One region of the Halobacillus sp. ABR2_026 genome, then DNA from elsewhere that is predicted to be linked to it. Evidence: riboswitches for the same ligand, from Rfam matches in the RefSeq annotation. Region 1 holds a riboswitch; each other region holds the start of a gene.
What was found. Region 1 has a riboswitch for thiamine pyrophosphate ahead of tenA (thiaminase II). Riboswitches for the same ligand answer to the same signal wherever they lie in the genome.

Region 2: it holds a riboswitch for thiamine pyrophosphate, as region 1 does, so the genes downstream of both, thiT (energy-coupled thiamine transporter ThiT) here and tenA (thiaminase II) in region 1, are expected to answer to the same signal.
Region 3: it holds a riboswitch for thiamine pyrophosphate, as region 1 does, so the genes downstream of both, ACXADE_RS11385 (YkoF family thiamine/hydroxymethylpyrimidine-binding protein) here and tenA (thiaminase II) in region 1, are expected to answer to the same signal.
Region 4: it holds a riboswitch for thiamine pyrophosphate, as region 1 does, so the genes downstream of both, tenA (thiaminase II) here and tenA (thiaminase II) in region 1, are expected to answer to the same signal.

Annotation. Positions count from the first base shown of each region.
Region 1 covers NZ_JBSWTM010000001.1:3,693,282-3,698,596, forward strand. The annotation lists gene ACXADE_RS18725 (threonine synthase) at 1-148, shown strand, start outside; gene thiE (thiamine phosphate synthase) at 234-848, opposite strand; gene thiM (hydroxyethylthiazole kinase) at 845-1,603, opposite strand; gene thiD (bifunctional hydroxymethylpyrimidine kinase/phosphomethylpyrimidine kinase) at 1,600-2,406, opposite strand; gene tenA (thiaminase II) at 2,403-3,089, opposite strand; TPP riboswitch at 3,132-3,238, opposite strand; gene thiW (energy coupling factor transporter S component ThiW) at 3,244-3,732, opposite strand; TPP riboswitch at 3,826-3,935, opposite strand; gene ACXADE_RS18755 (DUF3221 domain-containing protein) at 4,048-4,584, shown strand; gene ACXADE_RS18760 (PucR family transcriptional regulator) at 4,604-5,315, opposite strand, start outside.
Region 2 covers NZ_JBSWTM010000001.1:1,494,949-1,500,263, forward strand. The annotation lists gene yfkAB (radical SAM/CxCxxxxC motif protein YfkAB) at 1-527, opposite strand, end outside; gene ACXADE_RS07760 (SDR family oxidoreductase) at 735-1,640, shown strand; gene ACXADE_RS07765 (alpha/beta hydrolase) at 1,591-2,331, shown strand; TPP riboswitch at 2,413-2,513, shown strand; gene thiT (energy-coupled thiamine transporter ThiT) at 2,603-3,169, shown strand; gene ACXADE_RS07775 (phospholipase D family protein) at 3,416-4,864, shown strand; gene ACXADE_RS07780 (YflT domain-containing protein) at 4,912-5,259, opposite strand.
Region 3 covers NZ_JBSWTM010000001.1:2,205,113-2,210,427, forward strand. The annotation lists gene ACXADE_RS11355 (carboxymuconolactone decarboxylase family protein) at 1-55, opposite strand, end outside; gene ACXADE_RS11360 (hypothetical protein) at 240-398, shown strand; gene ACXADE_RS11365 (hypothetical protein) at 395-691, shown strand; gene ACXADE_RS11370 (RDD family protein) at 698-1,123, opposite strand; gene ACXADE_RS11375 (DUF420 domain-containing protein) at 1,324-1,869, shown strand; gene ACXADE_RS11380 (hypothetical protein) at 2,061-2,291, shown strand; TPP riboswitch at 2,410-2,512, shown strand; gene ACXADE_RS11385 (YkoF family thiamine/hydroxymethylpyrimidine-binding protein) at 2,606-3,211, shown strand; gene ACXADE_RS11390 (ECF transporter S component) at 3,208-3,786, shown strand; gene ACXADE_RS11395 (ABC transporter ATP-binding protein) at 3,783-5,315, shown strand, end outside.
Region 4 covers NZ_JBSWTM010000001.1:2,142,951-2,148,265, forward strand. The annotation lists gene thiO (glycine oxidase ThiO) at 1-314, opposite strand, end outside; gene ACXADE_RS11090 (thiamine phosphate synthase) at 311-925, opposite strand; gene tenA (thiaminase II) at 929-1,627, opposite strand; TPP riboswitch at 1,784-1,892, opposite strand; gene ACXADE_RS11100 (PQQ-dependent sugar dehydrogenase) at 2,083-3,150, opposite strand; gene ACXADE_RS11105 (D-serine ammonia-lyase) at 3,221-4,555, opposite strand.

The sequences.
Region 1 (5,315 bases):
TCTCCGCGCTGATGGATGGATCTCCTCAACAGATGAAGTGGTTGTGCTCAATACGGGTGCCGGCATCAAATACCCTGATACCATACAAATGGATATCCCGACTCTCCAACCGGAAGATCGTTTGAACGATCAAAAAATCAACAATTGAACTTTACAGCCTATTCGCAAACGATGCATACATAGGCCATAGACAGAAAAAAGGAACGCATGGCCTATGCGTTCCTTTTTTCTGTCTATATGGAGTTTACTGCAGCAGCGATGTTTTCTGCCTGGGTGATCGCTGAAATGACAGCCACCCCATCCGCCCCTGCTTCGATCACTCTTGCGGAATTCCCAGGGTGTATCCCTCCGATCCCTACTACCGGCAGGTCCGGATGTCGTTCCTTTACAACTTTCACCCACTGTGGTCCCACGACCGGGCTGGCATCTGACTTTGTATTCGTTTCATACATAGGGCCAATACCTAAATAATCAATATGGTCAATGGGACTGGATGCTAACTCAGAGCGATTGGATACCGAGAGTCCAATGATTGTTTCAGGAAATTTCGACCGGATTTCCTCTACGCTCCGATCATCCTGACCAACATGGATTCCATCTGCCTTCAGGGCATCAAATAACTCGACATCATCATTGACGATGAACAACACTCCCGCTTCCGCGCATCGCTGACGAAGCTTATGCCCGAGGCTGTACTTCGCCTCTCCCGACAACGCGCCTTCCCCTTTTTCTCTGTATTGAAAGCAAGTAATACCTGCTTTAAGTGCCTCATCCAAAATAGTCAAAGGGTCACGTTCACAGTTTTGACTCCCCATAATAAAGTATTTTCTTAGTTTTTCAGCATTCATGAATCTTCATCCTTTGCCAGGGCATCTATAAAACGCGGGAGAAAAGTGCCAGGCCCCCCGACATCGGGATGGGAGGCCGCCTGCTCCGCTGCCCATCCATAATGGCTGAGTATAGCAAGCACTTTTTCTAACGGGCGGCCTTCGACTGATAAACCTGCGGCCAGCAGAGATCCTAACAAACAACCAGAACCTGTAACTTGCGCAAGGTAAGGATGTCCCGTTTCATTGTAAGAGAGTTCCCCATCGATACACACGACATCTTTCTTCCCTGTACATACGGCACCTGTCTGATATTGTTCCGCCACCCGTCGGACGATGGACTCTTGATCCGACGCTTCTGAGGAATCCACCCCTTTTGTTTCAACGTTTACACCGACGAGATGGGCAAGTTCACCCGCATTCCCCTTAATGACTGTCGGGCTAACTTCCTTCAGAATTTTTTTACAGACTGTGGACCGATAGGAAGTCGCTGGGGCACCCACAGGATCAAGTACGACAGGGATCCCAGACTCATTCGCTACTTTCCCTGCGAGTATCATCGCCTCAACCTGCTCCTCATGCAACGTACCGATATTTAATAAAAGACCTTGAGATAAACGGGTGATATCTGGAGCATCCTGCTTTGCGTTGGCCATGATTGGAGATCCTCCAAATGCCAACAGGCCGTTTGCTGTAAAGTTCATGACCACTGCATTCGTCATATTATGAATGAGCGGCCGCTGTTCTCTTACTTGTTGGATGACGTGATTTTTCATGGTTGATTAACCTCCTTACGTAGGGCAAAATGATTCGTCGGCCCGTTTCCTTTCCCTAAATCAAAGGAGTAACGGATGGCCTCGGTTACGAATTGCTTCGCTTCTTTAACGGCCTGAGGAAGCGGGTAGCCTTGACTTAAATACGCTGTAATGGCAGCAGAATACGTACAACCGGTGCCATGAGTGTTGGAAGAATCGATGCGTTCAGCCTCAAATTCATAAAATTGCTTACCATCATACAGAAAATCGATCGCTCTTCCTTTAAGGTGGCCCCCTTTGATCAAGGCAGCTCCAGCCCCGAATTCCTTCACGATGACTTCAGCTGCTTCTTTCATATCCGCTTCTGTCGCAATATCTCCCCCGACCATCACTTCCGTTTCGGGAAGGTTCGGGGTGACAAGGGCTGTCTGCGGCAAAAGATATTCTTTTAAATAACGCTGATCTTCTCTTTCTATCAATGGATCGCCACTTTGAGCGACCATGACCGGATCCATCACATATGGAGCATCCAGATCTGACAGCCATCCACTAATGACTTTCATCATTTTTTTATTCGCGATCATTCCCGTTTTTAATGCATGCACAGGCATATCCTCCGACACGGCCCTTAATTGGCTTTCTATGAATTCTTCAGGCAGGTGATGGACATCTTTGACCCCCGTCGTATTTTGTGAAACAACGGAAGTGACGACACTCATTCCATAGCTTTTCAACTCCTGAAATGTTTTCAAATCTGCTTGAACCCCGGCGCCTCCGCTCGGATCTGTACCGGCAATCGTCAAAGCACAGGACACGTCCCTCATCGTACTCCCTCCTTTTCACAAGGCCACTGTTCCTCGGTGTAAGCCATTTCCCAAAAGGCATATTCCAACTGGCAGCTTTTCCTGAAGGCTTCTCTCATCCGCTGCTTTTCAACTTCTGAAGCGTCTTCCGCGTATGCATCCAGACGTTCACACAACACGCTGGTGAGGCTTTTCACATCCGCATCGGCATAAAATTGGATCCATGGATAAAAAGGATGGCCGTCGTCAGGTTTGAATGTTTCCATCAATTCAACACCGATCTCGTAATACGTCCACGGGCATGGGAGCAAAGCGGCCAAAATTTCTCCAATGCCGCCATGATGAGCATGGTAGAGCATATGCTTGATATAATGATCCGCGGTCGGAGGCAGTGGAAAGCCTTGAAGTTCTTCGTAAGGAACGCCGATCTGTTCACAAAAGTTGTTGTGAGGATGAACTTCACTGTTCAGCACAAAATCGATTTGTTCGTTAAAAAGTTGAATATCTCTCCGATCCGTAGACTTAGAAATAGCTATTCCATAAACATGCATAAAGGCATTCAAATACTCATAATCAGCTTTGATGTAATGAGTCAAAGCATGTTTCGTGACTTCTCCCTTTCCGATTCCCTGAATGAAAGGGTGATTGAAAATGGCTTGATAAACATCCTGGTTTTCTCTTCTTATTTGGTTGGAAAAAGACATGGTAGAGCCTCCTATTATTATCGGAAGCTACTAGAGGACAGTAGAGGACTAATACTACTTCCCTCCGCCGGCATGACCCGGATCAGGTAGTAAGGGACCAAGGAAAATGATCCTTATCTCAGCGATTACTCGCGCCCCTAGCAGTTTCCGTGTATTATGGTTGTAAGATCATATTTTCCTTTTTGACGCGTGATAGAATGAAAGAAGCAATTAACGCTCCAGAAACACTACTCACGAGGAACGATGGAAGGAAGGTTAATGCACCTGCACCACTTCCCATCAGAGCATGTGCAATCGGTACTGAAACGAATGCCCCGATGACGCCGGTACCAAGTACTTCACCAATCACCGCAGACCTCTTTTTCTCATAAATCCGATAACAAATTCCAGCAAGTAGAGCACCGAACATTCCGCCCGGAAAAGCTAGAATCGTGCCTAGCCCCAGTAGAAAACGCAGCATACCAATAACAAAAGCGATAGTGACCGCCGGAACAGGACCAAGCACCACTGCCGCGATCACATTTACAGCATGCTGTACAGGATAAGCTTTGGCTATCCCTGCAGGGAACCAGAGAAGCTGTGCGCCGATCGTCCCCATGGCGACAAGGACAGCCATCGTAGTGAGCACCTTCGTATTTTTCATAGGTCACCTCCCTCTTTGAAAGAAGCTGAACAGGTTATAACAAAAAAGCCAGATCCTTAGAGGACCTGGCCTGGTATGCAGTAAGTCGATACATGTATCGTCAGACTACTTCCCTCCGCTGGTATTAACCAGATCAGGTTCATAAGAGTCGGAAAGTTTGTCTACTTTCCTCTCAGCCTATTCAGGCCCCCCTAGTAGTTTCATAAATCTATTCGCTTGTTGATTATCATCATAACAAAGTTGGATGTTTCTGTCATGTGAAACTTTCTCTACCATTCAAACGTCTTCATAAAGTAGAAAAGGAGTGTGGGAAACATGAAAATCATAGGGATGCTTGGAATGTCGATCATCATTTCTTTTTTTCTCAGTAGTTGCGGCCTTTTATCAAAAACGGAACCAGTGGATGTAGAGGAAGTGGATGCTGAAACTGCTGCTCCTGATATAAGCGGGTTCGTCATGGCCCAGGAAGAGGACAGACTTCTTGTTGTCACCCCAATGAATGATGGATCTAAGGATGAAGGACGAGCCATGTGGGTATCCGATGTGCCTGAAGGCCAATGGGTGGGAAAACAAGTGGAAGTCTGGGTGGATGGGGCGATTGCTGAATCTTATCCTGAACAAGCAGCGGCAGAAAAAGTGCTGGAGCTTGAAATGAGTGAAGTCCAAGGGGCAGACATGAAAGCATCTGAAGCTTTGTCCACAGCCTTATCTGAAAAAGGGCAGGCCCAGACCGAAGTTCTCATTGTTTCTTTACTTTCCTTTGATGAAGAAACCGACCAGTGGACGATTACACTTGATCAAAGGGGAACAGGACAGGAGAAGTGGAAAACCACCGTTAAGGATCAAAAATAGAGCGCCATCCCTGGGCGCTCTAGGCATCTACTTTTTTCAGGATCCACAGCCTTACACTCAGCTCCAGTAAAAAGAGATCATCCGCATTCAGAAGGGACAAGCCCGTCAAATGCTCAATATTTCTCAGTCTGTGAAGCAGAGATTGACGGTGAAGGTTAAGGGCACGAGCTGTCTGACTGACATTGCTGTTGTATTTATTATAGACCATAAACGTATGGATCAATTCTGTCTGCCTCTTCTGATCATAATCAATCAGCTTCTCTAGAGTATCCGATACGATGGTGCCGATTTCCTCTTCATGGGACAGGGCCATCAGTAACCGATTCATTCTCGTATCACTGAAAAATGTCCGTTCACCCTCCTCATGCTGCTGACCAATTTTCAATGCCGTCGCTGCTTCTTCATAACTTTTATGAAAGACCTGGTAGCCTCCTTTATGACAGGAGATTCCCCAACTGATTGTAATCCCCTTCAACAGCTCATGAAGTCTCCGCTCAATCAAATCCAGAAACTGATTCGCAATTTCTTCAAAGTCCGGACGGTCCGTTTCTAAATAAACGATCACTTCACCTTCATCAAACGTCGTCATCGTACGCCTTTGGAGAGTATCTCCTGCGTGGGTGATTTCCTTTTGAATATAATAATTCCGGCTGTTGATCGAGGAAGACTTCACATGGGATCTTGTGGCATTCGGTTTCTCTTCTTCCGCAGGAACGAAACGAATATGACCG
Region 2 (5,315 bases), 2.2 Mb from region 1:
GAGTTCTCCACCATCCGGTCGAAGAATTTTTTCCGGTTTTCCTCTGAAGGTTTGCGTTCCATACGCGCAAAACCGGTATGGATGAATTCCTCGATCGTTCCCCAGTTGTGGGAAATATGTAAGACATCCAAATAAGGAATGATCGGAATGTACCGCTCGTATGGAAGCGTCAAATTCGAGTTGATTTGGGTACGGACCCCACGTTCATGGGCATATTTCAATAAAGGCAGGACATAGTTTTCCACCGATTTTTTAGACATCATGGGCTCTCCACCTGTAATGCTGAGCGTCCGCAAGTGGGGAATCTCGTCCAACCGCTTTCTGATCAGGTCCATGGGGAGAGCTTCCGGGTCCTTGGCTCCTAAGGTATAGCCGACAGCACAATGTTCACATCGCATATTGCAAAGTGTCGTCGTCGTAAATTCAATATTGGATAACGTCATTTTTCCGTGTTCTTCCACATCCATATACGCTTCCCAAGGGTCATAGGACGGGGTAAGCGCCTGAAGCTTCATGTTCGTACTCATAAAATATGAAACTTCCTTTCTATAAAAAATTTGTTTCGGTCGATAACCTTTACCATTCTAACATTAATATGACAAAAACCATACATTATGTATCTTCATCAAAGGGGGGAAGGGACACGGATGCTGTCCGAAAGCAAGGATGGAGGATAATGCGGGTGTCATATCGAATGATATGGGGTAACGAATAGCACAAGGGGGATTCAAAACATGGAACAAACGGTACTTATAACAGGAGCATCAAGCGGTTTTGGCTTTCATACCGCTTTGAAGTGTGCAGAGAAAGGTTTTCATGTCATTGCAACGATGAGAAATGTGAATAAAGCTGTTGCTTTTGACAACCTGGAAGAGACTGTACGCGGCAGGATCGATGTCTGGCAGTTGGATGTGACTGATTCTGAGTCATTAACAAGTTTTTCGGAAAAGGTGAATGAACTCGAACGCTTGGATGTGCTTGTCAACAATGCAGGGTACGCCGTCGGAGGGTTCCTGGAACAAGTGCCTCTTGACACGTATCGCCATCAATTTGAGACGAATGTGTTCGGCGTCATTGCTGTTACGCAGGCCGTGCTCCCGGTGATGCGCAAACAAAGGAGCGGAAAGATCATGAATGTAAGCAGCGTCAGCGGTCTGATCGGTTTCCCTGGGCTGTCAGCCTATGTAGCCTCGAAGCATGCCTTGGAAGGATTATCAGAAAGTCTCCGTTTCGAAGTGAAGCCATTCGGCATCGACGTTGTCTTGATTGAACCCGGCTCCTATCAGACGAATATCTGGTCGACTGGACTCGAGATCCCGGAAACATTACATGACCCCGGATCTCCATACGCTGCTTACATAAAAGGGTTGTGGGATGCTCTAAACAAAGAAACACCCGGTGATCCTCAGGATGTATCCGATTTGATGGCAGGATTAATGGATAAAGAAGAACTGGTCAAACTGCGTTATCCAATCGGACCAGGGGTACGCACCAATGTATGGTTTAAACGTTTAGTGCCATGGAAGTGGCTGGAGAAGACCGTCTTGCAGAAAATTCTTGGGAAATCAGAAGCGAAAGGGGAGCGGTACAATGGTACAAGTGATGGATGGAGCAGAGGAGATGCGCTTCGAGGGGAATGAGGTAGGAATTCTTGTATGTCATGGTTTTACTGGCACGACACAGAGCATGAAACCTCTGGCAGAGACGTATGCGAGGGCTGGCTATACTGTCCATTGTCCCCGCCTTAAAGGCCACGGGACAACAGCGGAGGATATGGAATCGACCACCCATGATGACTGGGTCCAGTCGGTCGAAGCAGGATATGACTGGTTGAAGGAAAGGTGTTCGAAAATATTCGTCGTCGGTCTTTCTATGGGAGGAACCCTTGCTTTATATATGGCGAGTGAATACCGTGATGTAGCGGGAGTCATCCCGATCAACGCTGCCATCGATATTCCAGCACTGGAAAGCAGTTCAGAGTCAGAAGAGCGGTTTATCGAAGCGATCGGGTCAGATATCAAAGACCCTGAAACGGTGGAACTGGCTTATGAGCGGACACCTGTTCAGTCAATCGGTGAACTTGTTCAATTGATGGAAAAGGTGAAACCGCGATTGGATGAAGTCCATTGTCCGATCATGATTTTCGTATCTGACGAAGACCATGTCGTACCGCCTAACAACTCAGAAGTCATTTTTGAATCGGTCTTTTCTGAACACAAGGAAATCATCCATCTTGAAAACAGCTACCATGTCGCTACCCTCGATCATGATAAAGACATGATTCTGGAACGGACGATGGAGTTCTTTCAAATGTACACCAATACGAAATGATTGCCCGGGAAATAGAAAAGACTTTGTAATCTTATAGAAAATTTATTATAATAGATACAAATCAGGAAAAGTAAACGGTTTAAAGCCTTCAAGGGGAGCCTTCCGGCTGAGAGTGAATGTCATGTTCAGACCCTTCGAACCTGTCAGTTAATACTGGCGTAGGGATGGCGGCTTTTTTGATGGTGCAATGCGAAATTGGGACTCCTCCATCAGGAAGCTTCCCTCTTTGGCGTTGCTTTTTTTGTGTCTTTTTATAAGGAGGAATGTTGAAATGAGAAATCGCCGGGTATTGTTCCTCGTCGAGGTCGCGATCTTTTCAGCACTCGCGTTATTGTTGGATATTATTCCATTTTTATCATTCAAACTATGGGCGCAGGGAGGTTCTGTTTCCTTCGCAATGGTCCCCGTGTTCATCATGGCTTTCCGCTGGGGATTAAAAGGCGGTGTTACGACCGGATTGCTGCTGGGCCTTTATCAACTATTGACAGGCGCCTACATCATGACACCCGTCCAGGCTTTTCTTGACTATGTGGTAGCTTTTGCTGTCATCGGGACAGCTGGATTAGTGGCTGCACCATTATGGAAGGCGATTCAATCGAAAGAGTCCCGTCGGTTGGTCGGATGGATCGTCGTTGGATGTCTGATCGGAAGTGTTCTGCGCTTTTTCGGACACTTCTTCGCAGGAATCGTCTTCTACGGAGAATTTGCTCCGGAAGGTCAGCCCGTCTGGTTGTATTCCCTCGTTTACAACGGCGGGTATATGCTGCCAGCGTTCATCCTTAGCAGCATCATCGTAAGTCTTCTTTTTGTAAAGCGTCCCAAACTAATCACCCATTAATGATGAACAACCCCTGTCCGATCCTCGCGATCGCATAGGGGATTTTTTTATTCTGGGGGGGTTGTAGGAGTGAAGGTTCGATAGGAAAAGGGAGACGGACGAAATTGGTTATACAGGGATATGTTCAATATCGACCCTCGCATTTGATTAAATGGTGGAATCCTAATCATGTTTTTGTCGAATCGGGGTTTGAAACCTGCCATAGAAGTGAAAATAAGAGGAGCACTCTAGTTTAGGAGGCCTCTTATGAAGCGTTTAAAACGATTAGGTAAACGAAAGTGGTTTTGGATCGTTGTCTTTATTCTTATTGTTCTTAGTCTAACGATTGCCTACCACACCTCATGGAAGACCCTGCCTGATGGGATTGCCTATGAAGGCGAAGAGCACCAGATGGAAGATATTGAATTTTATCGGGATCTTACTTATGAAAATGAAGCCGGTGAAACGGTCCATGATCTTCAAATATTTGAAGAGATCAACCAGACGATTGCAGAAGCAGATGAATTCATCGTTGCGGACATGTTTTTATTTAATGGATATACCAATGGAAAAGTGGAGTTTCCTCCGATTTCAAGTGAATTGGTGGATGCTGTGTTAGAGAGGAAAGAAGAGGTCCCTGATTTGAAGGTCGTTTTCATAACCGATCAGATCAATACGGTTTACGGATCATATGAGTCGGAAACCATTAAACGTCTGGAAGAAGGCGGTGTGGAAGTTGTGTTGACGGATTTGAACCGGTTGAGAGATTCAAATCCCTTGTATTCAAGCGTATGGCGGTTGTTGTTTTCCTGGATGGGAACAGGTGATGACGGCTGGATTAGCAACCCTCTTGCAAAAGAAGCACCAAAAGTGACCCTTCGTTCCTACATGAAATTGTTGAATATTAAAGCGAACCACCGGAAATTGTTGGCCACAGAAAAAGCGGCTATCGTTTCGACGGCAAATCCTCATGATGCAAGCGGTTATCACGAGAATGTGGCCTTCAAGATGACGGGGCCGATCATCAAAGATATCCTGGAAGCGGAGGAAGCCGTCGTCCGCTATTCCGGAGGAGATGAATTCCCAGATTATGAAGATATCGAATGGGAAGAGAAGGAAGGGCCATTATCCACCCGGTTCGTCACGGAAGGAAAGATCTATCAGTCGATACTTGATGGACTATCTGACGCAGGAGAGGACGATAGGGTCTGGCTCGGCATGTATTACCTGGCTGACAAGAAAATTATGAACAGCATAGACGAAGCCGCTAACCGGGGGGCTACGGTGAATATCATCATGGATCCGAACAAGACAGCATTCGGTCATGAGAAAACCGGTATTCCGAATTTGCCTGTGGCTGCCGAATTACAGAGACTTGGAAATGAGAACATCAACTTGCGCTGGTACGATACGGATATGGAGCAGTACCATACGAAAATGCTATACATCGATCACCCGGAAGACGATCTCATAATCGCCGGTTCCGCCAATTATACACGACGAAATCTGGCCAACTTGAACCTGGAAGCGGATGTGGTCATTAAAGGAAACGGGGAAGAAGAGGTGTTCCAAGAAGTGGATGACTATTTCCAGCGGATCTGGAACAACGAAGATGGACATTATACTGCAGAGTACAACAAGTATCAGGACAATTTAACATTTATTCGTTATGCCACGTATTATCTGCAGAAATGGACATGGTTTACGACTTATTGATATGAAAAAAGGAGCACACCGTCCGGTGTGCTCCTTTTTTGTTTCTCTTATAATAATGTTTCTGCTTTCGATGGGTTCGTGACAATCAGCAGGACTTTCCCTTCATCCATATCTTCTTCGTATTCTTCAGCTTCATCTTCAGAAAGCCCAATTTCCTGAAGTTTAGTACGTAGTTCATCGCCCTGTTTACTGAAAATATTGCTGATGACATTTTTTAAATCCTGTTCGGAAAGTCCGATTGTATTCGCATTAACGTTCTTAGCGATTCGGTCGGTACGGTCATCGTCATGGGACAGGATATAGATTTCTTTGTGGTCGATACCTTCGTCCTTCAATCGTTTAACGTCTTCCATAAGCTTTTCGTCATTGGTGTATTCACGGACAGTCGGTTTCATCTAATCTCTCTCCCTTTCTCTTTATTTAATAGCTGCTACGGTATGAAATTTACCCG
Region 3 (5,315 bases), 1.5 Mb from region 1:
CGAGTTCCGGCAGCCTCTCAAAATAGGAGGTTGCATATAAAACGTCGTTTCCCATGGTCCTCTCTCCTTTGTATTCTTTTCGTTCATTCTTATGATAAATAGTACCATCCAGTGGTTGCCCCGTAAATGAATCGAGGGAATTTTCTGTCATCTGGTGAAAAAGAAACCCATTTTTTGAAACTCTATGATTTCCGACTCGTATAGAATAGAAATCATACAAAAATCGGAGGATCTTACAGATGGAATTTTCATTAGACGCTGTCATCCTGGCAGCAGGAATCGCCTTAGCCGGCTACTTCATCGGAGATGGACTGAAAAATATCGGGCAGAGAAATCCCATGGATGAACATTTGGATCAAACCATTCGCGAACACATAAAAAAGGGGAAAGAAAAATGATAGTCGTCGGATTGTTATTGACCCCTGCTTTTCTTATCGCACTCGTTTATTTGCTGCGCTTTTCATGGGGAGAGAAAGGAAAGACGGCCCAGGGGAAAGCCGTGATTCATTCCAGTTATGCAAAAGCAGCACCGATTTTCCCTCTCGGCTGGCTTGGGCTGGAGCTTTATCATATGTGGGTCGCGCCTTTGTCTTACTCGACGTACAGGGATGGAATCTGGGTGTTGCTGCTGCTCACGTTCATCTTCATCGGGGCAAGGTTGTTCGGCCACCGGAAATCAGTCGTGGCCTGAGGGGTTTCATTCCACAGGTGGACCTTTCTGTTTAATGGTCGTGTAGGACAGAAGCTCACTCCACCCTCTTCCATGCCGGTCAATAAGGGCGGTGAATAAGGATACGCCATACCATAACCCTTGGGTGAGGATGACGGGGCCGAAGCCGACGAAGGTCCGCCAGATCGTCTGCAGAGGGTGCGGTGCTTTCCCTGAATTGGAGCGGATGTCGAGGTTCGTCAGGAGCAGGCCGATCGTCCTTCCTTTTGCGAACATCGGAACGAGTAGAAGCAGGGTGACATGGATGATGATAAACGCCTTCCAGAAAACCGGGTTGGGATCGAACCCCCTCCCTGTGTCCTGCGTGGCAGTATAAAGAATGGCGAGAAATCCCGACAGGATAAGCTCAAGGCCTGTAGCTATGAATCTGAGGAACAAGTTTTGTTCGGACAAACGGATCACCTCCTTTCTGTGCTATATCCTATGGCTGTACTTAAGGTTCGGTTTGCCCATTCACCCATTAGACAGAAAAAGAGATGGAGCATTTGCCCCATCTCTTTTTCTTTTATTAGTGTTCTCTTCGACAAATTGTGCGTTTTCTGTCATAGCATCTCTCTCCTCACTTTCTTTATACTTGATGAGGATGCGATACCATGAGTTTTGAAAGGACCGATACTATGAAAAAATTCAACTATGTCCCGTGGGTCGTGGGACTTTCCATTGCGATCAACCTCATCGTCGTGGCGTTGTTGTTCGTACCTAAAATCGACGGGGATCTTGGCTTCAACCTCAAAATCCTCCCGCTTCTCAATGCAGTGTTCAACTCGTTCACCTTCGTGTTTTTGTCTGCCGCTTTGTTTATGATCATCCGGAAGAACGTCAAGTGGCACAAGCGTTTCATTTTTGCAGCGTTTTCAACGACCGCTCTGTTCCTCATCTCGTACCTGACGTACCATTCGATGGCGGACTCGACGTCGTTCGGCGGCGAAGGAATCATCGCGACAATCTATTATTTCATTCTGATCACCCATATCGTACTGGCCGCGCTCATCGTACCGCTCGCACTGCTTACCTTGTTCCGCGGACTTGCGATGAAAGTAGATAAGCACAGGAAAATCGCGAGGTGGACGATGCCGATCTGGCTTTATGTCAGTTTGACCGGTGTCATCGTCTACCTGATGATTTCTCCTTACTATTGATGAAGAAGACAGACGTGTCAGAGCGTCTGTCTTTTTGTCGAAACTCTTCCCTTCCTTCTTTCTGTTTATTATTGTAAGATAATATAGAGGACACGTTTAAAAAGGGTTTTCTTACATTTCGAGCTTTTCACGTTTAAAATTTTCCTATACAGGGAAAATATGCTTTCAGGTCTAAATTTAAGGAGACGATGATGGACTTACTCCAATTTATGAAGAACGAAGGTTTCACGTCGGCCAAATTCTCCTCGTTGACTGGTAAAGATGTCCAGCTGGTGTTGAGTGAAATCGCTTCAACGGAAGACCTGTATCAATGGATGAACGGAACCCCGAACTCCGTCACGTATTATCCTTATGAACGAGTCCCGTATATCGACTGTTTCTATGAACAGGAGACGATGAAAATACGCTTGATGAAAGTATGACGGTACGATCTGACCTTGGAAGCTGAGGTTGGGTCGGGCCGTTTTTTTAAGAGAATGGGAGTTTACAAATCTTCGACTCTCCGCTACGATGGAAGCAGCGTATAAGAACTGCATACATGTTTTGCACTAGGGGGGCTGCTTGAAGCGGCTGAGAGGATCCGTTCCGACCCTTGGAACCCGAACTGGATAATACCAGCGTGGGGAAGTGCGGTCGTCATTCACAAGGACCTTTACCGGTTCTTCCTTTATGATTGGTAGACTGCATTCCCATGGGATGCAGTTTTTTTGTGCTTATTAAAAAGGAGGAATGAATCATGGAGAACAATCAATGTGGAACATCAAGAATCGCAGGATGCTCATTCTCGGTGCATCCAATGTCCGATCAGTTCGTCGACTATATCAAAGGGAGCCTCGAGCAGGTGGACAGCTCGAAGGTTTGGATGAAGACGGATGATGTCACGACGACGGTCCGGGGTCGGATGGAACACGTCTTTGATGTCACAGAAGCGATTCTTCTACATATCGCAAAAACAGGCGTGCATGTCGCCTTCCAAGGCACCTTTTCCATCGGTTGTCCCGGGGATTCATCCGGGGATGCCCATATCGATGAAAATCCAAAACGCCTGAATGCTCCTCAGATCGAGGACATCGAACAGCGGATTGCTGCGAAATTCTCGTTATATCCGATGGGTGGCGGTGATTACATGGACATCATCTACCAGCAGATCGAGGCAATGAAAGAACGAGGGGTCGACGTCAGTCCTGCCCACTACTCCACCCGTCTTGATGGGGATACGCGGGACATTTTCACAGGACTGGAAGACGTGTTCAGAGCGACGGAAGCGGGCGGTTCTTCCCATACGGTGATGACCGTGACCGTCTCTGCCAACAGCCCTTCCCATGAGGAGGCGAAAGAATGAACAGCTGGAAGTTGAAAGAAATCGTCGTCATGTCCGTCCTCGCCGTCGTCTTTGCTGTCGTCTATCTCGCCTTCCTTCCGGTCGGCAAAATTCTCGTCGGTTTTTTCGGACCGATCGGCTATGACCTGATCTTCGGCATCTGGTTCATCGTTTCCATCATCGCCGCCTACATCATCCGAAAACCCGGGGCAGCGTTCATTTCAGAGACCATCGCAGCAGCGGTCGAAGTGCTGCTCGGCAATGCGGTCGGACCGATCCTCCTCATCACAGGGATCGTTCAGGGGCTCGGGGCTGAATCAGCCTTCGCCATGACCCGTTACAAACGATACGACCTGTTCACGCTAATGCTCGCAGGGGTGATGGCCGCAGTCTTCAGCTTCGTCTGGGGGTACTTCCTTCAGGGCTACGCCGCCCTTGGCACCGGATATGTGCTTGCGATGTTCATCGTCCGGCTCATCAGCGGAGCCGTCATTTCAGGCGTTGCCGGCAAGGCGCTCAGCGATGCGCTGGCGAAGACCGGCGTCCTGTCAAGCTTCGCTCTCGGCAAAGAATACCGGAGGAAGCGGGCAGCATGAGTAGAGAAATTGTAAGGACCAAAGGATTAAGCCTCTTTTACGAAGAACAAGAACACCCCGTGCTCTCAAGCCTTGATTTCACCGTAGACCAGGGAGATGGCGTCCTTCTCCTCGGCCCGAGCGGGTCGGGGAAAAGTTCCCTCACCCACTGCCTGAACGGGCTTTACCCGAGAGAGCTTGACGGGCATCTTGAAGGAGAGGTTTACATCGACGGAACGAACACCGCCGACTATCCGGCAGGGGCGCTCTCCCGCAAGGTCGGGGTCGTCTTCCAGGATCCTGAAACTCAGTTTTGTATGTTGACGGTCGAAGATGAGATTGCTTTCGGTCTTGAAAACTTGAACACCCCGCTCGGTGCCATGAAGGAAAAAGTGGATCAGGCGCTTGCCTGGGTCGGGATGGAAGACTATAAAACAGCCCATCTATCCGACCTTTCCGGCGGTCAGAAGCAGAAAATCGCGCTCGCGTGCATCCTCGCGATGGAACCGGACATCGTCATCCTTGATGAGCCGACCGCAAACCTCGATCCAATTGCACGGACCCATTTTATAAGACTGATGAAGACTCTGAAAAAAGAGTTGGCCTTCACTCTGCTCGTCATCGAACACAAGTTGGAAGGATGGCTGGACGGCCTGGAGAGACTATTGATCATCGACAAGACCGGAAGCCTTGCCTACGACGGTCCGACGTTCGACTATTTGAGGACGAGCGCACCGGAAGTCCATAAGATGGGAATCCAGCTTCCGTATGCCACAAGGATCGCCTTGAAGCACAGCTGGTCGGCCCCCTACCCACTACGGGTGGAAGAACTGCCGGCTGGGCCGGAAGATTTTGCTGTTCCTTATGACGAAAAGAATCAAAATGTCCCATTGAAGGCGGAAGGTGTACAGTGGAAAACGATTTTGAAAAACATCGATCTCTCGGTAAAGGAAGGCGAATGGATCGCGCTTCTCGGAAAGAACGGGAGCGGAAAATCCTCGCTTTCTAAAATCCTTGCCGGCATCCAGCGGCCGGATGATGGCACCCTCACCCTGCATAACCAGCCGTTAAAGAAATGGCGGGAGAAGGACATGCGCAAAGAAATCGGATACGTTTTCCAAAACCCGGAGCATCAGTTCATCACCGATACTGTGTATGACGAAGTCGCCTTCAGTCTGAAACACTCTGGAATGGCTGAAGAGCGTTGGAAAGGTATCGTCCGGGACACTTTGACCTTCTGCCGTCTGGAAGCATTCGCCGACCAGCACCCTTTCCTGCTCAGTCAGGGACAGAAACGACGGCTCAGCGTCGCGACGATGATCGTCGAAGATCAACAGCTCCTCATCCTCGATGAACCGACGTTCGGCCAGGATGAACAGTCGACGGCAGAATTGATGACCCTCCTCAAGGAAAAGCATCGGAACGGAACGACGATCGTGATGATCACCCATGACATGGAGCTTGTCGAAGAATATGCAACACGCACCGTCGTGATGGATGCCGGACAAATCGCGTTTGACGGGCGGCCGGATGATCTGTGGCAGACGGAA
Region 4 (5,315 bases), 1.6 Mb from region 1:
TCCTCGTCGTTGAGAGCCACTTTATAAATGCCGTTCTGCTGGTAGCCAATATCCATACCGCTATACGCTTTTAATTCTTCAGAAAGCTCCGGGAACATCTTTCTGCTTGCTGTAGCAAAGGAATCCAACGAATCGTTCCCGTCTTTCCATTCCGACTGAGCCCCAAGCATGCCAGCGGCCGCTGAAGAAGCTTTGCCGGCGACCGTCCCGCGATCGAGAAGAAGCACACGGCGCCCGCGCTTGGCCAAATGATAGGCAATGCTGCTGCCGATCACGCCAGCACCGACAACGATCGTTTCATAATGCGTATTCATAACATCCTCCCTCCATCGATTTCTTTTCGATAAGCTCGTACCGTTTTCACAGGGTCCTCCGCCTGCAATATGCCTGACATCACGGCGATGCCCCGAGCTCCCGTACGAATGACATCACCGGCCCGCTCGGGGGTGATCCCGCCGATGCCGATGACCGGACCTTTCACATGCCGAATGATTTCACGGAGCGACTCCAACCCTTCCCCTGCTTTTCCCGGCTTTGACGAAGTAGGATAGAGATTCCCATAAAGAAGGAAATCCGCGCCTTCTTCGTCTGCCTCCATGGCCTCTGGTAAAGAATGAACGGATTTTCCGACTTTCAATGCTGGAAAATGGTGCTTCACTTCCGATACAGGCAGGCTATGACCAGTCAACTGAACCCAGGCACTTTTTGAAGCCTTGGCTACATCCACCCGGTCATTGATGATGATGCGATCCAACGGAAATCCGGCATCCGTCAACTGCTGAACGCCAGTGAAAACTTCCGCAGCGGAGCGGTGCTTTTCCCGAATGTGGAGAAAATCGACCTCCTGCTGGACCACCGTCACCTTCTCCGTCAGCTCAGCAAACGACTGCCTTCCTGTTGAAATCAAGTGAATGGAAGGTCTCACGGTTTATTCGCCCTGGCCTGCCACAATAGAAGCTCTCATATCAAACGGCCATTCTTCCATGACATAAGCCATCTCCCAAAACATGTATTCATACTGACTGCTGATCACGAACAACTCCTTCATCCGCTCACGGTCCGCTTCCGATTTCATTTCCGCGAGATCATCCAACCGATCGATCTGCTCTTCTACAAGCGTCCGAAACCAATCTCCGCCATAGGTGACAATCCACTCCTGATAAATCGGTTCCTCCGGCTGATGATCTTTCAAGTGCTCCCCAACTTCATAATAAAGCCAGTAGCATGGAAGAATCGTAGCGATGATCTCTCCCAAGTCCCCGTGGTAGGCGCCGCGGTACATATGGGAGGCGTACGCATACGCCGTTGGAGAAGGCGTGAACTGCTTCCGTTCCTCGTCTGTGATCCCAAGTCTTTCAGAAAAGTTCTCATGAAGCTCCATCTCCGCTTCATACGTCCCTTGAGCATGAGAAGCCATACTGGCCATCGTCTTCATGTCTTCGGATTTAGCTGCCCCCATCGCCTGCACTCTCGAAAAATGGGATAGATAATACGAATCCTGAAGCACGTAGTAGTGGAACTGGTCGAGGGATAACGTCCCGTCTCCGATCCCTTTGACGAACGGATGGTTGAAACTCGCTTCCCAAATCGGATCCACCGCTTTACGAATCTCCTGTGAAAATTTCATGATCATTCTCTCCTTTTCCCGACGATCCACGGGCAAGGAAACAAGAAATAAGACGCACACACTCTCTGCCTCTATTTCCAGCCATTAAAAAAACCCCTTTCTTTATGGACGTAAAGAAAGGGGTTTCAGGTGTAATATTGATATGTAGCTTAAGATACACGCTAACCGCCACTTCCCTACGCTGGTCTCAACCAGATCAGGTTCCAAGAGTCTTAAAGCTACACTTTAATCTCAGCCTTATGAGAAGGCACCCCTAGTGGATCGTCTATGATTTTTTGATTTCAATGATATCGTAACATGTTCTAGATCAATGTCAAAACATTCCTCGATAACTATGAAACTATCGATGTAACGTTTTTGAGTATCTAACCTTTCATAGAAAAGATGGTAAAGAGCGCTTCGTGACTGAAGCGCTCTATTGTATGGACCGATTTTGAAAGGTTACTATACGGTAGTTAATCCAGACCTGAAAGTGAAATTCTATACAGCTTGTCATCATTCTCCTGTGGATTTCCACGACCATCTGTATTATTACTAATGAAATAAAGATTGTTATCCTCAATCTGTACATCCCGAATCCTTCCAAGACCAGTGATCACTTCACGATATTCACCTGTTTCGAGATTAAATTCTAACACGGCAGACCCTCTTAATGCTGCAACATAAAGTTTTCCTTCATAATTGTCCATTCCAGATGGTGCCCAGGTGGAGTTATCACCAGAAGTGAATAGAGGCGAAACCATTCCCTCTTGTTCTTCAGAGCCTTCGATGACCGGCCAACCGTAATTTTGACCCGCTTCAATCAAATTAATCTCATCGTTTGCATGATCCCCATGTTCACTTGCATACATCGTACCATCCGATAACCAAGTCATCCCTTGAGGGTTACGGTGTCCAAGGCTATAAACATAGGAATCCTCAAATGGATTATCATCCGGGATCGTTCCATCTACGTTCATTCTTAAAATTTTCCCACCTAATGAATCCAGGTCTTGGGCTATTTCAGGATCAGAAGCATCCCCAGCCGTAGCGTAGAGTTTTTCATCAGGACCGATTTTAAGTCTTCCTCCATGATGGTACGTACCGCTGGGGATTCCATCAAGAAGCAGATCCTCTTCTCTCCATCCACGATCTTCCAACCGAAGCGTTACGATCCGATTCAATTGTTCTTCACCATCTTCATAGGTGTAATAGGCATAGGCAAGGTTCGATTCGGAAAAGTCAGGAGAAAGAACAAAGCCAAGCAACCCTGCCTCGGAAGCTGTGGATACCTCTTCTTCAAGCTCTACGCTCTGCCTCTCTACTTCACCATCTTCTACTTTGACAATGTTCCCTGATCTTTCTGTTAAATAAAAAGTGTCTTCCATTTTTTCGATGGACCATGGGACTTTCAGATTATCTGCTATAACTTCTAAACCTTCAGCAGGTCGTGGCGATTCTTCCTGTTTATTACCATCCGAATTATCAGAGCAACCTGTTATTAAAAAGAAGGCCGTAATTGATAACGCTAAGAGTTTTTTCAACTTTAAATATTCCTCCTTTTTCAATCTTCTTGGAAGCAATAAATCACGAGGAGCGCACTGGTGAGATTCTCTATTCCTTCTGACGTAAAAGTGATGTTCCTTTGGAAACAAAACCTTCCATAATATCATCTGGAACCAAACTGCCCCCTGTTGCCCAAACCAGATGGGTAGCCTGACTCAAACTTGAGCCATACATGTGTTCTAACTGTTGTTGAATATCAATGGAAGCAGGCCCGTACATGCCTGCAAGTGCCGATGGCTCGAGAGAAATACCTTCTGAATCATGCAAAAGGGCTAATAGCTTGTACAAGTTTTCATCGTTGATCGTATATATGCCGTTCACCATATTTTTTACCAGCCGGCCAGCCAAAGCTGATGGTCGTCCAACAGCTAATCCATCCGCTTCCGTCTTATTATCAAGCCCGATATCCTGAACAGAAATGTTCTCATGTTTTCCTGTAGCTAAACCAAGCATCATGCAAGGAGAGTTGGTCGGCTCTGCAAAATAACAGTGCACATGATCCCCGAAAACATACTTCAGTCCATAAGTGATCCCCGCAGGGCCTCCGCCTACCCCGCAAGGTAAATAAACCACCAGGGGGTTGTCCGCATCAACCGTAATATTCTCCTGTTTTAATTGCTCATTAAGGCTCAAAGCAGCCACGGCATAGCCTAAAAATAAATCCTTGGAATTTTCGTCATCTATAAAATAACAGTTCTTTTGCTCCTGGCATTGTCTCCGTCCTTCGTTTACGGCAAAAGAAAAATCCTCATCATGCTCCACCACCACTACACCTTTATCCCTGAGTAACTCTTTCTTCCATTCTTTCGCGTCCAAGGACATATGAACCGTTACCTGAAAACCTAAAGCAGCACTCATTATGCCTATACTTAGAGCCAGATTACCTGTGGATCCTACAGCTATTGAAAAGTTGGAATAAAATTGTTTAAATTCAGGATTGGCTAATTTAGAATAGTCGTCATCTTTTGTAAGCTTTCCATGTTTTATCGCCAGCCCTTCCGCGTATTTTAATACTTCATAAATACCTCCACGCGCTTTTATGGACCCAGCTATCGGAAGATCATGATCGCACTTTACATACAAATGGCCAGGAATAGATTGGTGAAATCGCTTTTCCAATTTCTGTTTCATAGAAGGGAGGCCGCGAATGGGAGATTCAATGATTCCGTTCATGTTGTTGGTTTCTGGAAATACTTTAGCTAAATATGGAGCAAACCTTTGAAGGAGAATTTCTGCTTCGTGAATGTCTTCAGTGGGGATAGGCAGATCTTTTTCCACCGTGTAATAAGGTTTAAGTGATTCATTCGACCAAAACGTTTCTTTCTTGTTTTTTAACTGCTCAAACAATTCTTCTTTGCTCCTATAAGTACTTTCAGGACTCATAAAATCCTCCTTTAGTTCATTTATAATCAAGGTAACATATAGAGAATATTTAACATGCTTAACTATTAAATGCTGTTCATGAAATTAAATTATAACTGGGTCAAAAGAGCGGGTACTATATCTTCTCCAATTCCTAATGTTCATACGAACCCCAACAATTGTCTGACTTCTCCGCCGACTATGTATGGAAAAAATCCTGTAATTTCCAGCAAGCAAACTAATATGGCCAGCAACTTTATAGCTAGAACGAAACTTTTAGCGTGGTGCATCGTTTTCTTTAGTTAATGTGTATCTTTTCTTTCTTCTTCTCCATCTTCTTCCACTGGTAGTGTTGTATGAATCATAGCTACGATAAGCGCACAAGCAATAGATAAACCGAGAAACAAGAAAGGGCCTCCCTCATTCAGAAACATTTGTCTCACCTCAAATCCTTTATTCACAATATATATGTCACATGCCATTTGCATTTGAAGGTATTCCTACTCGCGACTTTTCTCATTAGTCAGGTGAAGAGTTGAAGTGAAAGTTTTAGGACAGGCAATATGATGTAACAGTGGAAGCTCCCTTAGAAGTAGCTCTAGCAATCCCAACTCTTCTCCTCTTTTACATAACATTACAAGAGTTATAAAAAAAGTGCCTGTCCCCATCAAGTTACTACTTTAGCGCAGTGGGGCAGACAACCTCATTTATATCCTATTAAAAACTATCCAAAAATGAATCCAACTCATCCTCCGTTTTAAACTTAATTGAATAACCGTAC